DNA from 3 places in the Succiniclasticum sp. genome. Region 1 is predicted to be linked to each of the others. Evidence: riboswitches for the same ligand, from Rfam matches in the RefSeq annotation. Region 1 holds a riboswitch; each other region holds the start of a gene.

The links. Region 1 has a riboswitch for cobalamin ahead of ACZOWY_RS01495 (hypothetical protein). Riboswitches for the same ligand answer to the same signal wherever they lie in the genome.
Region 2: another riboswitch for cobalamin. It lies ahead of ACZOWY_RS08680 (TonB-dependent receptor); the one in region 1 lies ahead of ACZOWY_RS01495 (hypothetical protein).
Region 3: another riboswitch for cobalamin. It lies ahead of ACZOWY_RS02325 (methylmalonyl-CoA mutase family protein); the one in region 1 lies ahead of ACZOWY_RS01495 (hypothetical protein).

The regions. Positions count from the first base shown of each region.
Region 1 is NZ_DBMCWA010000002.1:53,223-57,583, forward strand. It holds gene pssA (CDP-diacylglycerol--serine O-phosphatidyltransferase) at 1-594, shown strand, start outside; gene ACZOWY_RS01490 (glycosyltransferase family 2 protein) at 732-2,015, shown strand; cobalamin riboswitch at 2,288-2,453, shown strand; gene ACZOWY_RS01495 (hypothetical protein) at 2,863-3,135, shown strand.
Region 2 is NZ_DBMCWA010000013.1:85,497-89,857, reverse strand. It holds gene ACZOWY_RS08680 (TonB-dependent receptor) at 1-1,987, opposite strand, end outside; cobalamin riboswitch at 2,161-2,322, opposite strand; gene ACZOWY_RS08675 (class I SAM-dependent methyltransferase) at 2,341-3,174, opposite strand; gene ACZOWY_RS08670 (MerR family DNA-binding transcriptional regulator) at 3,420-4,250, shown strand.
Region 3 is NZ_DBMCWA010000003.1:14,115-18,475, reverse strand. It holds gene ACZOWY_RS02325 (methylmalonyl-CoA mutase family protein) at 1-2,122, opposite strand, end outside; gene ACZOWY_RS02320 (hypothetical protein) at 2,445-2,585, opposite strand; cobalamin riboswitch at 2,544-2,724, opposite strand; gene ACZOWY_RS02315 (ABC transporter substrate-binding protein) at 3,106-4,143, shown strand; gene ACZOWY_RS02310 (hypothetical protein) at 4,185-4,361, shown strand, end outside.

The sequences.
Region 1 (4,361 bases):
CAGAACTATTTTATGGCGGCCATCTGCATCATCCTGTCCGTCGTCGCCGATTCGTTAGACGGAAGAGCTGCCCGGGCGCTGGGTGTTCAGGGTCCGTTCGGAGTAGAAATGGATTCCCTTTGTGACCTGGGAGCCTTTGGCGTTGCGCCTGCCATTTTGATTTACCAGTTTGCCTTGACAGACCTGGGGTGGTGGGGTAAAATAATCGCCGGATTGTACACGTTCTTCGGGGCCATGCGTCTGGCGCGTTTTAACGTGAACACTTCTGTGGTTCACGGGTACTTCCAGGGAATGCCTATTCCCGCAGGTGCCTGCTGTATTGCAACCTACGTACTGTCCGGTTTTACTTTTACGCCCTTTGTTGCGGGAGTTATGACACTGGCTGTGACCATCATTCTGTACAGCAATGTAAAGTTTCCGGACTTTAAAGGAAAAGGCAATCCCATGTACCGGTATCCGGTTATATTAGCGGTTTTAATCGGTGCGTACCTGTTATGGCAGCGGCCTTCCGGCTGGCCGTTTGTATGTATGTTTACCTATTTTATCGCCGGTGTCATAAATGCAGTTTATTGTATGTTGTTTGTAAAAGAATAATAGATCAGTCTGTTACACTTTATGCAGAATCGTGTTCTGCATAACATTCTCACAGAGAAACGACGGTCCCACCTGCCGGGTGCGGTCTTTGGTTTCTTCTTGTAACTTTAAGGAAAGGACAGGGTGCATAGGTCCAAATGCATTTTAATTACGATGTGGTGATGATCCCACTGCAATTGATCATCGTATTCTTTACCATCTATTATTTTGTGGTTTCCTGGTTCGGCCTCTTCGGCAAAATGAAAGAGACGAAACAGTTTGCGGAAAAGAGCACGTTTGCATTGGTTGTCTGCGCCCATAACGAGCAGCAGGTCATCGCACAGCTGGTTGAAAATCTGAAACAGCTGAACTATTCGGATAAGCTGTACGATATTTTCGTAGTAGCGGACAATTGCGTGGATAAAACGGCAGAAGTCGCACGTAACGCCGGCGCCATCGTTTACGAACGGTTCAGCGAAACAGGAAAGGGCAAAGGCTTTGCCATGGACTGGATGTTCCAGCGCCTGTTCGGACTGGAGCGCCAGTATGACGCAGTCTGCATATTCGATGCCGATAATCTGGTGCATCCCGACTTCCTGAAGATCATGAACAATCATCTGTGCAGCGGGGAACGCCTCATTCAGGGTTATATGGATTCCAAAAATCCTACCGATACCTGGGTATCCGGCATGTTTTCCATTTCTTTCTGGATCGTAAACCACATCTGGCATCTGGCAAAATATAACATCGGTCTGTCCTGCGTGTTAGGGGGCACCGGCATGTGCATCGATACCAGACTGCTGAAGCAGTACGGCTGGGGCGCTACCTGCCTGACCGAAGACATGGAGTTCACCATGAAGGCCCTGATGGAAAACATTCCTACTACCTGGGCCCATGACGCAGTCATCTATGATGAAAAACCTCTGACCTTCAAAGCGGCCTGGAACCAGCGCAAACGTTGGGCGCAGGGTCATTTTGACGTAGCCAACCGTTACATCCCGAAAATGTTGTGGAAGGGGATTACCGAGCACAACATCGTGGTGCTGGACGGTATGATCAATCTGGTACAGCCGTATTTCCTGCTGCTGTCCACCTTCTTTGTCATCTGCACGTACATTTACAATCTGGTTCCTTTCTACACAAACGTATTGTATGAAGTGCTTCCCATCCAGGTTTGGCAGATCATCGGCGTAGGGCAGTACATCTTCCCGGTCGCGGTGCTCTGGAAGATTCGCGCTTCCTTTAAATCCTGGCTGTATCTTCTGGCATATCCCATCTTCATTTACAGCTGGATCCCCATCGTGATGCTCGGTTTCCTGCATCGGAACGAACACGAATGGTGCCACACTTTACACACCCGCAGCATCAGCTTCGACGATGTGATCATCCCGGATGACGTGGTAAACGTAGGCCCGAAGCAGGTCGCGTTTAAGAAAAAATAATGGAGTTTCCGTATAATCTTTAATTAAAACCAAAACTATCCGGCGCAAACTGAAACGTTTTCCCCTTTTCTGAAAACAGAAGGGGAATTTTTTTTTGTGTTTTTTTGGTTTACCAATTGGCTATTAAAATCACATTTTTGAAACCGCAGGCAAAAATAATAAAAAAGGCGCTTGACAATTTATACAGGATTAAGTAGAATTAAGAATATAAAGCTAATTAATATTAATTTCTAATTAATGTTTAATTACGTTTTGCTTTATGTACCTTGTCAAATACACAGAGGGGTAATAGAGGCCGCAAGGCCAAGTGGGGAATCCGGTGGGAATCCGGAACTGCTACCGCAACTGTATGGGGAGTTTTGTTATCGCAGTCCTCTCACAAAGGGATAACAGAATGATGAACTCAGCCAGAGTGCCACCTATTATCGACTACCCTGAAACCTTGCGAGTACAAGCTGGGGTATATCTGATTCGGAAGGACTGTCGCAGTGTAACTGTATGACATGCTTTTGGAGCAGTGTGTTTCGTATTGACAAAAACGGGACTCATTGTCTTTGTATCGGAAATGACAGGCGATATGTGTGTCCTTTTCACGTACCGTCTTGTTAAGTATACCCAAATTCGCATATTACTGTTAACTACCGGTTCTTCTTAATCAACAGAGGAATCGGTTTTTTGTTTTTCTGATACTGGTTATACCTGCCAGCCGGTACTTAAAAGGAGGGATGCCTGTGAGCGTGAGCCAGGGTGGAATGAAAACTGTATGATGAAAAGCTTCGTTGTGAAACGGCTAATTGAAGCCGGTTAATGTTAAAGTTATGGCGTTTAAAGTAAAGGAGGACTAAACATGGCTACTGCTACAAAATTTGTCTTTGGTGTTGTTAATTCTGCTTATACGAAAGGCGCAATCGGAACCTGCCTGTCCAACGGGACACAGAAAACGGTGGCTCTGAAAAAATATGGTGGATCAAGTAATGATTTTGGTGGAGACCCTCATGTATTGGCACTGAATACGAACTTAACGGTTAACTCTTTTGGTACTATTCCTGCAGGAACGGTACAAACAGTTCTTCGGCCTCATCTGACACGTGAAGAAATCGAGGCCATGCGCAAAGAGTAAAAATCTTTAGTTATTGATAAAACTTTTATAATAGGGGATATCGTTGGCAAGGTAACTTGTCAACGATATCCTAAATAATTATTTTAAGAAGGGGAAAAATATGAAACGCCACTACTCAAAAAGGAAATATTTTTATAATCTTGAAAAAAGAATAAAACATTTCCTTCGGGCAGGATGTATTATACCAATCTGTTTTATTACAGCTGTTCCCTATGTACATGCCGAAACATTAACCGAAACGAAAGGAAATGCCAGCTATTACATGGAACCAGGGGATATACCTTATGCTAAAGACATGTACAGGTTGAGCTATAATAAAAGTTATAATGTCCTCAAATCCGCAGATGCAGATTTGTTAAAAGTATTAGATTACAATCCGGAATATTCATTGAATCCCATATATGGCGGTAAAGATTTTACATATGGTATTGATTATGCGTATGATTTATCAGATAGTACTGATGACGATTTACCTAATTCTGTGGTAGCAAGATATTATAATCCTGACAAGCAAAAAAATGAATATAAAGTACTGGTTATCCAAAGCAACTCGGGTCCTCTTTGGAATAAAAATCTTGCAAATGAGTATATATTTCATAACCCGGTTTATGCACAGGAGTTATATCGGTTGATACACGAAGAAGATACGGAAGGCATCAGCACATATATGAAAAAATATTTGCCAAAATATTATGTGGTTTCGCTGTCACAAGAAGAATTAAATCGTGCCAATGATTTGATGAATAGTTGGGATCCTAACCGCTGGTATGGCGAAGAAAATGATTTTACAGATTATATGAATGAACACCCAGAAAAATATTCAGAACTTGATGTTGTGCATTCATTGCAGGATTCTGGTTCGAGCATTCAAATTGGCGATGTTCAAAAGACATATAATTCCAAACAAGTTATGGATAATGAACATTGGGCACCAATGGACAGAACTATATGCGTAACTGGAGGAGAACGAGCACCTTTTGAAAATCAAGAAGAATATTCGGTTAATACATACTGGTTTGTAAAAAACGGCATATTAACACCTGGAACTTCTTACGATGAAGATTTTTCTCAATGGGGAGATGATTTTAGTGGTGAAACGTCATTATTTTATGAAAGCACAACGGATAAACAACCTATCATGGATGAATCCAAAACAGCTATAACAATAGGAAATCTTACTACCGGCAAAAACAGTGTGATTAATATGAGTTGGGCCAATACAAATC
Region 2 (4,361 bases), on a different contig from region 1:
TGGGGGAAGACGTGTTATCAATAAATGACTTGCCGCAGGTAACTACACGGCCCATGATGCCCCATTTATCGTCCGGCTCATAAATCAGACCTAACACCCCGCTCCATTTGGCGACGCCGTTGACAAATTTCCCGTCATTGGTGCCGCCGGCTGTTTTACGCCGTTCATTATCTAAATACATTATGCCGCCGGTATATGTCCACTTGTCATGCGGTTTTCCGTTAAAGGTTAATTCAGCGCCGCGGAACCGTTCACGTCCATCAATAGCTCTGCGATACATACCACCGCCCAAATCAGTATCAATAATACTTTGTTGGTCAATATCAAAAATACTGAAAGTCGTCAGTGTCTTTCCGCTCTTTATCTTAACGCCGATTTCATTCTGTTTACTGGTAGAAGGATCAAGAGTATCACCGTTATTTACATATTTTGTACCCGAAACTACAGCACCTCTTGAGAATGCTTCCGTGTGACCAGCATAAATGGCTATGTTTTCCGTGGGCTGATAAGTTACGCCGTAAGTCGGAAGAATATTATTGTTTTTAATCTTCTGTCCGTTTACTTCGTTTTTGAAGTTTTCATGCTTTCTGGAAGCAGCTATAGAAACATTCCACTTCTTGCCGATTTTCATGGAATCGCCGATGGTAATACCTGTATTGACCTCGTCCCACTGCAATGTAGGTGTACGAAGCTCCGGAATTTCAAAACCAGCCAGGTAAGCTACGCCGTTATATAAATCGCCGCCTATTGTTCCTTTGGCGCTGTTATGGGTATTATTCCAGTATTTCGCATAGGAACGGTCAAAGGACAGAGACACATTGTGATCTATAATGCCCGTCTTAAATTTTCCTCTTATTCCTGTCTGAATGTAGGTGTTGTTTCCTTCTTCAGCCTGTGCGTTGGATACATTGGAGCTGTCAAATTTTCCAAACTCGTTAAATTTTAACGCTGACGATGAATTATATTTGTAGCCCGTACGATAATGATGACCCGCATTCACAAACCAATCCAGATTTTTCCCGATCTTCTGATCATGATTAATCGTAAACATCCATCCACGCATATATTTTACAGTTCCGTCAAAATCATAATTGTTTTTGGAATTCGGCGATTCAGGCAGAAGATCACTCTTTCCATTATATGTGAACCAGCGCTGTCCGTGATATACTCTTTTATCCCAATGACCCAGGAAAATATTGGTGTTGCTCTTTTCACTGCGGTGATCAAGATTTACAAAAATATTTCTTTCTTTATCCTTTGCTTTTCTGGATGAAAGTTCGCCATCCAAATATTCGCCATTGATACGGACGCCCCATTCTTTGTTTTTGCCAAAGCGGCGGCCTACATCAATATATTCACCAAAGTTTCCGCGACCGGTAAATGTCTGGGTATAACGGGTAATGGGAGTATCTTTGGCACGCTTGGTCACAACGTTAATCGTACCGGGAGCCGGTGTGGCACCGCTGTTGGTGCCGTTGTTAGACATGCTTACACCGTTAACGCCTGCGTTAGGGCCGGAGGTGATATCAATACGTTCAATAAAATGGGAACGGGGTTCAGCGAACTGGTAGAACAGGCTGGGAATCCCATTCAGCATCATATGGTTGCCGTTCATGTTAATCCCGCGCATGGAAAAATCGGAATACATGGGAGACGTAGAACTGGTCCGGATAGACGGATTGTTGATCAGTACACTCTGCAACGGTCCTGCCGGGTTCACGAAAGTCTCCACCGCTTTTTGCGTCATGCTCATTTCCGAATAGGGTATTTCCATCAGGCTTTTATTTCCGAAAACACCCATCTTTGCTGTTTCATTCACTATACCGCCGGGAAGTTCCACAACATTTCCTTCCGCTTCAACAATAATCGTCGGCAAATCGAATGAATGTGTTTTTTCGGCATGAGCAACCGCTCCGCCATACAACACCGGCATAATGATTCCGCAAATCAGAGCGGCCATCAACATGCCTTTAGAACGTTTTTTCATAGTGTCTTCCTCCTATTAATATTATTGCACACCTTTCCTGCAGCCAGTCTTGCATGATCCTGCCCTACTCAGCGGAACAACCTTATTCCCGGTAAACAAAAACGCCCTTTTGTAAGCAACAAAAAGGCGTAGATTCTCTCTGTCTCCCGCCATTTCGTCACTCGCAAAATGTTTATATTCCGGTCAATACGGCATACCTGCTGGCTTAACATTCAATCGTTTCAGATGGGTTTCGATTCCAATCCGCCAGAATAATGTTTACAGCTGCGGGACAGCACAGGCTTTTCACCTGTTGGCATTTTAAGCATTACTGCACCGTAAAAAAATATTAGATTTAAAAAACTGTCAGTTCTTCAGCGTTCTTTTATATACGAAATAATTTGTACTACCCGTTTCGAATCATAAGCAAAGCCATTTTTTTCTTCTATTACATTCTGCATGAATTTTTCCGAAAGCTGATCATTAAAATTCAAAAAAGATAGTTCTCCCAGATCATTCTTCATCTCTGCTTCCACTTCGGAAAAATCATTATACCTTTTCCTTCTGGTATAGGTTATATATTCTACATTTGCATTAATACCCATATCCCAAAGCATCATCGGCACAAGGATATAATCGTTGTTAAACCGGTAGGAAAGTCCCAGATCCCTGTACAACTCATACATCTGCGGTCGCAATAAGGTCCTGACAATAACAAAACCCTTTCTTCCATAAGCAGAAATTTTTGAAAGAACCTGCCTCATATAGCAGACCCTGTACAAAGAATTGACCGCAAGGACAAAGTCCGCCGGATAATCTTCCGCAAAATCTTCCCATTTAGAGCAAATCATACGGATGTTTTCACGTTTCTCCTGCTTCATGCTTATTGCTAGTTGCTCCAGCATGGCCGGTGAAAAATCCAAAGCAAGGATTTCTTTTGAATACTTAGAAAGAGGTATGGAAAAATTACCTGATCCGCAACCTACATCAATAATCTTCCGGCCTTCGCCAAAGACTCCTTTCAACTTGTCCTGCAAGATTAAAGAGTCCCTGTACAGATTATATTGTTTGGAATATGTGGGCGCCAGTTTTTCCCAAAAATCCAATTCCACCTTGTCGTCAAATTTACGACCCGATTTACGTTCTGCATCCCATCCCTGGTCTTTTTGCCACAAATCATCCAAATTTACCGCATTTAACTGATACATATACAAACTCCCTGCTTCCTTTGGTATAACTCTAATCAATATAGCCGCTATAAAGTCAAGCGTATTTTTTTGATATTTATTTACCGTATCTTTGTTTTTCAGGGGAAAAACAGATTTATTTCCTATAAATTTAAAGAAAACAATCTTCTATTGTCTTTGCAGGAAAAAAAGTTTATAATTAATATAAACTATTAAGCCGTCAAAATTAATTAAAAATTATTTCTATTAAAATTCGGAGTACGGCCATGGGAATACGGGAACAGTATTATACGCCTGTAGAATTTGCCAAAATGTTTAATATTGATAAACAAACCCTGATTTATTATGACAATCAGGGAATTTTCGCGCCTGCCTATAAAAAGGAAAACGGTTATCGATATTATTCGGCAGATCAAATTGTTTTATTCAGTATCCTGCTTGCCTTGCGAAAACTGAATATTCAAGGGCATCTGCTGGCCGAGTATAACAAAAGCCCTTCCAATGAAAAATTGACAGAAATGCTGAAAGACAAAATCTTTGAGTATAATGAGACTGTGCAATCACTATCGCAAAAAATCGAATGTCTTCAGTCTAAAATTTCCTCTATTCAGAAATCGAACAGTTTTCCTATTAATAGCATTATGCTGATTCCCCGTCACCGGATATATTGCCAGCGCAGCGCCATCATTCATGAAAACACCTCTTCCAAAGATGCCCTGCTGGCAAGCACACCACTGATCAGCAATTTTGCTGCAAACCTGTTGACACATCATCTGCAGCTTTCTTTTATGCCCATTTTTAAAAATCTGGATGATCTGAGCCGGCCCCATCAATACAGAATCGTTCTGCTTACCAATGAAACAAAACTATTTACAAATCCCTTGGAATATCCTCCGGCGTTATATCTTACCTTGATCATCGAAGGCACTTTCCGTCAGAATTCGTTGCAGTATATAGCTCTGGTGAGGGAGTTTATGGACAAAATCGGTCTCTCCTATAAACCGTTAGCTTTCATAACACCGTGGCAGACTTTCAACTGTTTTGAAAACGAAAAACGAAAACTTACTAAGATAGAACTTAACGTCTCATATGAATAACTCTATTCGTACGGGACGTTAATTGTTTAAGAAGATGTTGATTCATCATATACAGTTTAGATTAAATTTTGACGATACCTGCAGGCACCCGGGTGTAAAAACACCCGGATT
Region 3 (4,361 bases), on a different contig from region 1:
TCATATCTTTGGCAGGAGCGCCGGCCAGGAACAGTTTCATGGTCGGGTTAGCAGCCTTCAGCAACGGAGCCATGCCCGGTACGTCTTCCGGATAGGTAGCGTCGGTGGAGCAGATAACTGCGCAGTCATACGGAGTGCCTGCTTCGTCGATGCCGGCCTTGAGGGCAGCCGCAGCTTTTTCCCAACGGGAATTGGGTTTGCCTTCGTCGTCCTGGAAGCCGTTATTCAGATGCACGTTGAATTCGCCAACCTGCAGGAAGCTGGTGGAGAAGTCAGCGCGGGCTTTATGCTGCGGAATCGGGCCCATGTTAGCCAGGAACACTTCCACATTCTTGCCGGTCTTGGCAATATAGGCTTCGGTATCTTTGCGCAGGGCTTCGAACCGTTCGGTCCAATGATGTTCCGCAATCGGTTCTACGGTTACGTCGCAGCAGCAGCCGCAAGCTTCTTTTGCAGCCGCTTTGGCAACCTGACCAATCGTGGCGCCGGCAGCAAATGCTTCCGCTTCCGCGTCAACCAGAACGTCCGCAGCAGCAGCCTTAACAGCAGCCAGTTTTGCTTCCGCTTCTTTTGCATCAACGTCAGCTTCATATTTTTCAACTGCAGCAGCCAGGATCTTTTTGATTTCTTCGGTATTTTCCGGACGGGGATCCAGCGGTTCTTCCGTCATATTCGGATACATATTAACGCCGACTGCGCGGTCTTTACGCAGTTCCAGCGCTTTGAAGCGGGCAGCCAGGACATCAGCGATGCCTTTCTGGATACTGCCGTCTTTCAGGGCAGCGATAACGCCGCCAGCTGCTTCTACTTCCTGGAATTTAGCCCAAATCTTTTCGGTGATCTGCTTGGTCAGCGCTTCTACTGCCCAGGAGCCGCCGGCCTGATCGATAGGCGCCTGCATGCCGAATTCTTCCTGCAGCATGATATGGATGTTACGGGCAATACGGCGGGAGAAGGTGTCGCCTTTGCGGATCAGTTCGTCAAAAGGTTCATTTTCAAAGGTGTTAACACCGCCAACTACGCTGGAGAACGACTGGGTGCAGTTACGCAGCATGTTAACATAGGGGTCGATTACCGTCTTAGTGAAGGTTGCCGGGCGACCATGCACGAAGGAAGCACGGTCTGCTTCTTCCGCGCCGAATTCCTTCATGATGTTGGCCCAGATCTGACGGGCTGCACGCAGTTTTGCGATTTCCATGAAGAAGTTGGCACCCTGGTTGAATTCGAAGGCAATCGCCTGGGAAATGTCATGGATATCCAGACCGCGTTTCATCATCTGGCGTACATATTCAACCGCTACCGCATAGGTATAGGCAACTTCCTGAACGCTTTCCGCTCCGCCCAGGGAGAATACGGTGCTGCGAACCAGGATGGTGCGCAGGCCGGGAGCGTTTTTCTTCGCCCATTTGATTACGCCTGCCATCTGATCATACAGAGCATCCAGGCTTTCAGCCGTCTTGCCGTTCTTTACCAGCTCGCCGATGGGGTCGGCACCGATAATACCATGCAGCTTTTCAATCTTCTTGCCGGCAGCTTTCAGCGCGGCTACGGTCATAGCCAGCAGACGGGCAGAACCTTCCCCTGTATATAACATATAGGGAATCTTTTCCAGATCTAGCCCATCCAGCATGGTATGCATGTCCTCCAGCGTGGTCAGGCTTACGCCTTTATCGCCGGGTTTTTCAGCATCTTTTACGTCCACGCCTGCCAGGGTAGCACTGTCAACCCGTACGTGATAAACCGTGCTGCCTTTGGAAATTTCAAATTTCAGCAGTTCATTGTTTTCCTGCGGTTCGGTGAGATCGCATGCCTGCGCAATGCCCCAGGGTTCATGAACATACCCATTCACCGTGCTGCCGCGCAGGAAATCGCCCATGCCAGGATAATCATCCGTAGGCAGGATGTCTTTCCATTTACGCAGAGTGTAAATGGGATCGAAGGTAATGCCTTCATAGTTTTTGGTGTACATCATCTTGTCAAAAGGCTTGCCTTTTAACAGTTCGTTACAGGCCGCCACCCATTCTTCCGGCGTGGGGACTGTAAACTCATCAAACGGAACATCCGGGTAAGACGCGTTTTGTTCGGACTTACGCAGAAGTTCTTCCAACTCCTTGTCAGTCATCGGCTTGGATTTGGACTGCTCGATGTTGGTTTCTTCAGCCATAAACAATTTACCTCCTCATATAGAATAGTGATTCTCCTTCCGGGAAATGCGCCCGGTCGCTGAATCTATGTAAAACCACCCGTCGCCGGATGGATATTACCGCATAAAAAAACAAGCTCGTGTGAGAGTGATCACTGCCGCTGCCCCGATTCCCCTCTTTTACCTTCAGACCCGTGCGGGTAACAAAGTGTCCGGCTCTGTTACCCCGCACGTAAATTCGGAAGGTTTGAGAATGGCAAATCATTATATGACGGTTGTCCAGGCCGTAATATAAACTGAATTAAAAAACGTCTTTTCGTTTATGAAAAGACGGTTTGAAGGCAGCTGCCAGCCGGTTACCGGCCACGCAGTCATCTCCTCCCCGTCGCTCGCGGGTTAAGAAATGGGTTCCATACAGGCAGTTCTTCTGACTTGGATTCATCACTCGCTTCGCCTTCCCAAAACCTTGGTTTCAGTGACACGCTTGAAGCTCGCTCCCCCTTACAGCGGCGGGACCGCGCCGGACTTGCACCGGACTTCTCTGTTGGGCCCTTGCGGGCACCTGTATTTATTGTTGTATTAAATTTTAACTTACCCTTCACCGGAAAACTGTCTGACTCTCTTTCAACCATCACAGTTTCTCAGCTCATTATTATAATAATAATTATTATTAAGAATGTCAAGCTATTTATTAATTTTTGTCAAAAGATTATTAATTTTACTTGCTATCAATAACTGGTATCGTTAGCAGGTTGTTTTGCATATGGCAGACCTGATCATTAAAATATATTATACTTTTTTTGTTTTAACTATTGTGGAAATACATACTTTTTGATAAAATTGTTCTGATAAATCAGTAATTATAAATCAGTAATTATTTTGTTTTACGAATTATATTATATAAGGATATTATATAATTCATTAATCTACTCTCACAATCCTACGGAAAAGGAGTCTGTGTAATGAAAAGAAAATTGAGAACTGTTTGCGCCTTATCTCTTGCCGGCCTATTGCTTTTCTCCCTCAGTGGCTGCGGCAGCGAAAAGAAAGAATCACTGAAGCCCGGTACGCAGAAACTGACGGTTTACTGGGGTGCTTTAGAAGATTTCATGGCCGCAGATGTGGCTGCCTTTGAAAAGGAAACGGGAATTAAAGTGACTGCCGTGCGCATGTCTTCAGGCGAAACCCTTCAACGACTGAAGGCAGAAAAGGATGCGCCGAAAGCGTCCGTGTGGTTCGGCGGACCGGCAGACGGGCAGATCCAGGCCAAAACAGACGGGTTGCTGGAAAAATACGTATCCCCCAATGCGAAAAAGATTCCGGAACGGTTTAAAGATGCAGACGGCTTCTGGACAGGTGTTTATGTAGGCTATCTGGGGTTCGCCTCCAACGAAAAACTGTTAAAGGAAAAGAATCTGGAGCCTCCCAAAAGCTGGAGCGATCTGCTGAAACCGGAGTATCAGGGACAGATTATGATGCCCAACCCCAAATCCTCCGGCACCGGCTATACCCTGCTGGCCTCCATGGTCCAGCTTCGTGGTGAGGAAGATGCCCTGGATTATATGAAGAAACTGGACAAGCAGATAAAAACATACCAGAAATCCGGCTCTGCCCCGGCAAAACTGGCAGGCCAGGGCGAATGCCTGATTGGTATTTCGTTCCTGCATGATGCCATCAAATTCCGGGAAAGCGGCATGAAAGATCTGGTGCTCACCTTCCCTACGGAAGGTACAGGCTATGAAGTAGGCGCCGTATCACTGATCAAAGGCGGTCCGGACCAGGAAGCTGCCAAGCGTTTCATCGACTGGTGCCTGACGGCCAAGGCGCAGGAAATCGGCCAGACCGTAGGCTCTTACCAGTTCCTGACCCATCCTGATGCCAAGCCTCCCAAACAGGCCGATGAACTCAAAAGCGCCAAGTTGATCAAATATAACTTCCTTTGGGCTGGCAGGCACCGCGACGAAGTGGTTGACAAATGGGACAAGGCAATCGGCAAGTAGTTGCTTAATTATTTCGCAATAACATATAAGGAGGTTTTCCTATGGAAGTAAATCGCGACGTTACCCGTAAAGATATTTTATATGGTGTACTGAAACGTATGGATGAAGTGATTGACAGCATCAGTAATACGGTCAGCACTAAAGATTTCCTTGTTCGGGATATAATCTATGACCTGGACAGGCTGGAAGAAGCCAAACTGGCCCTTGTAGCCGTGTTG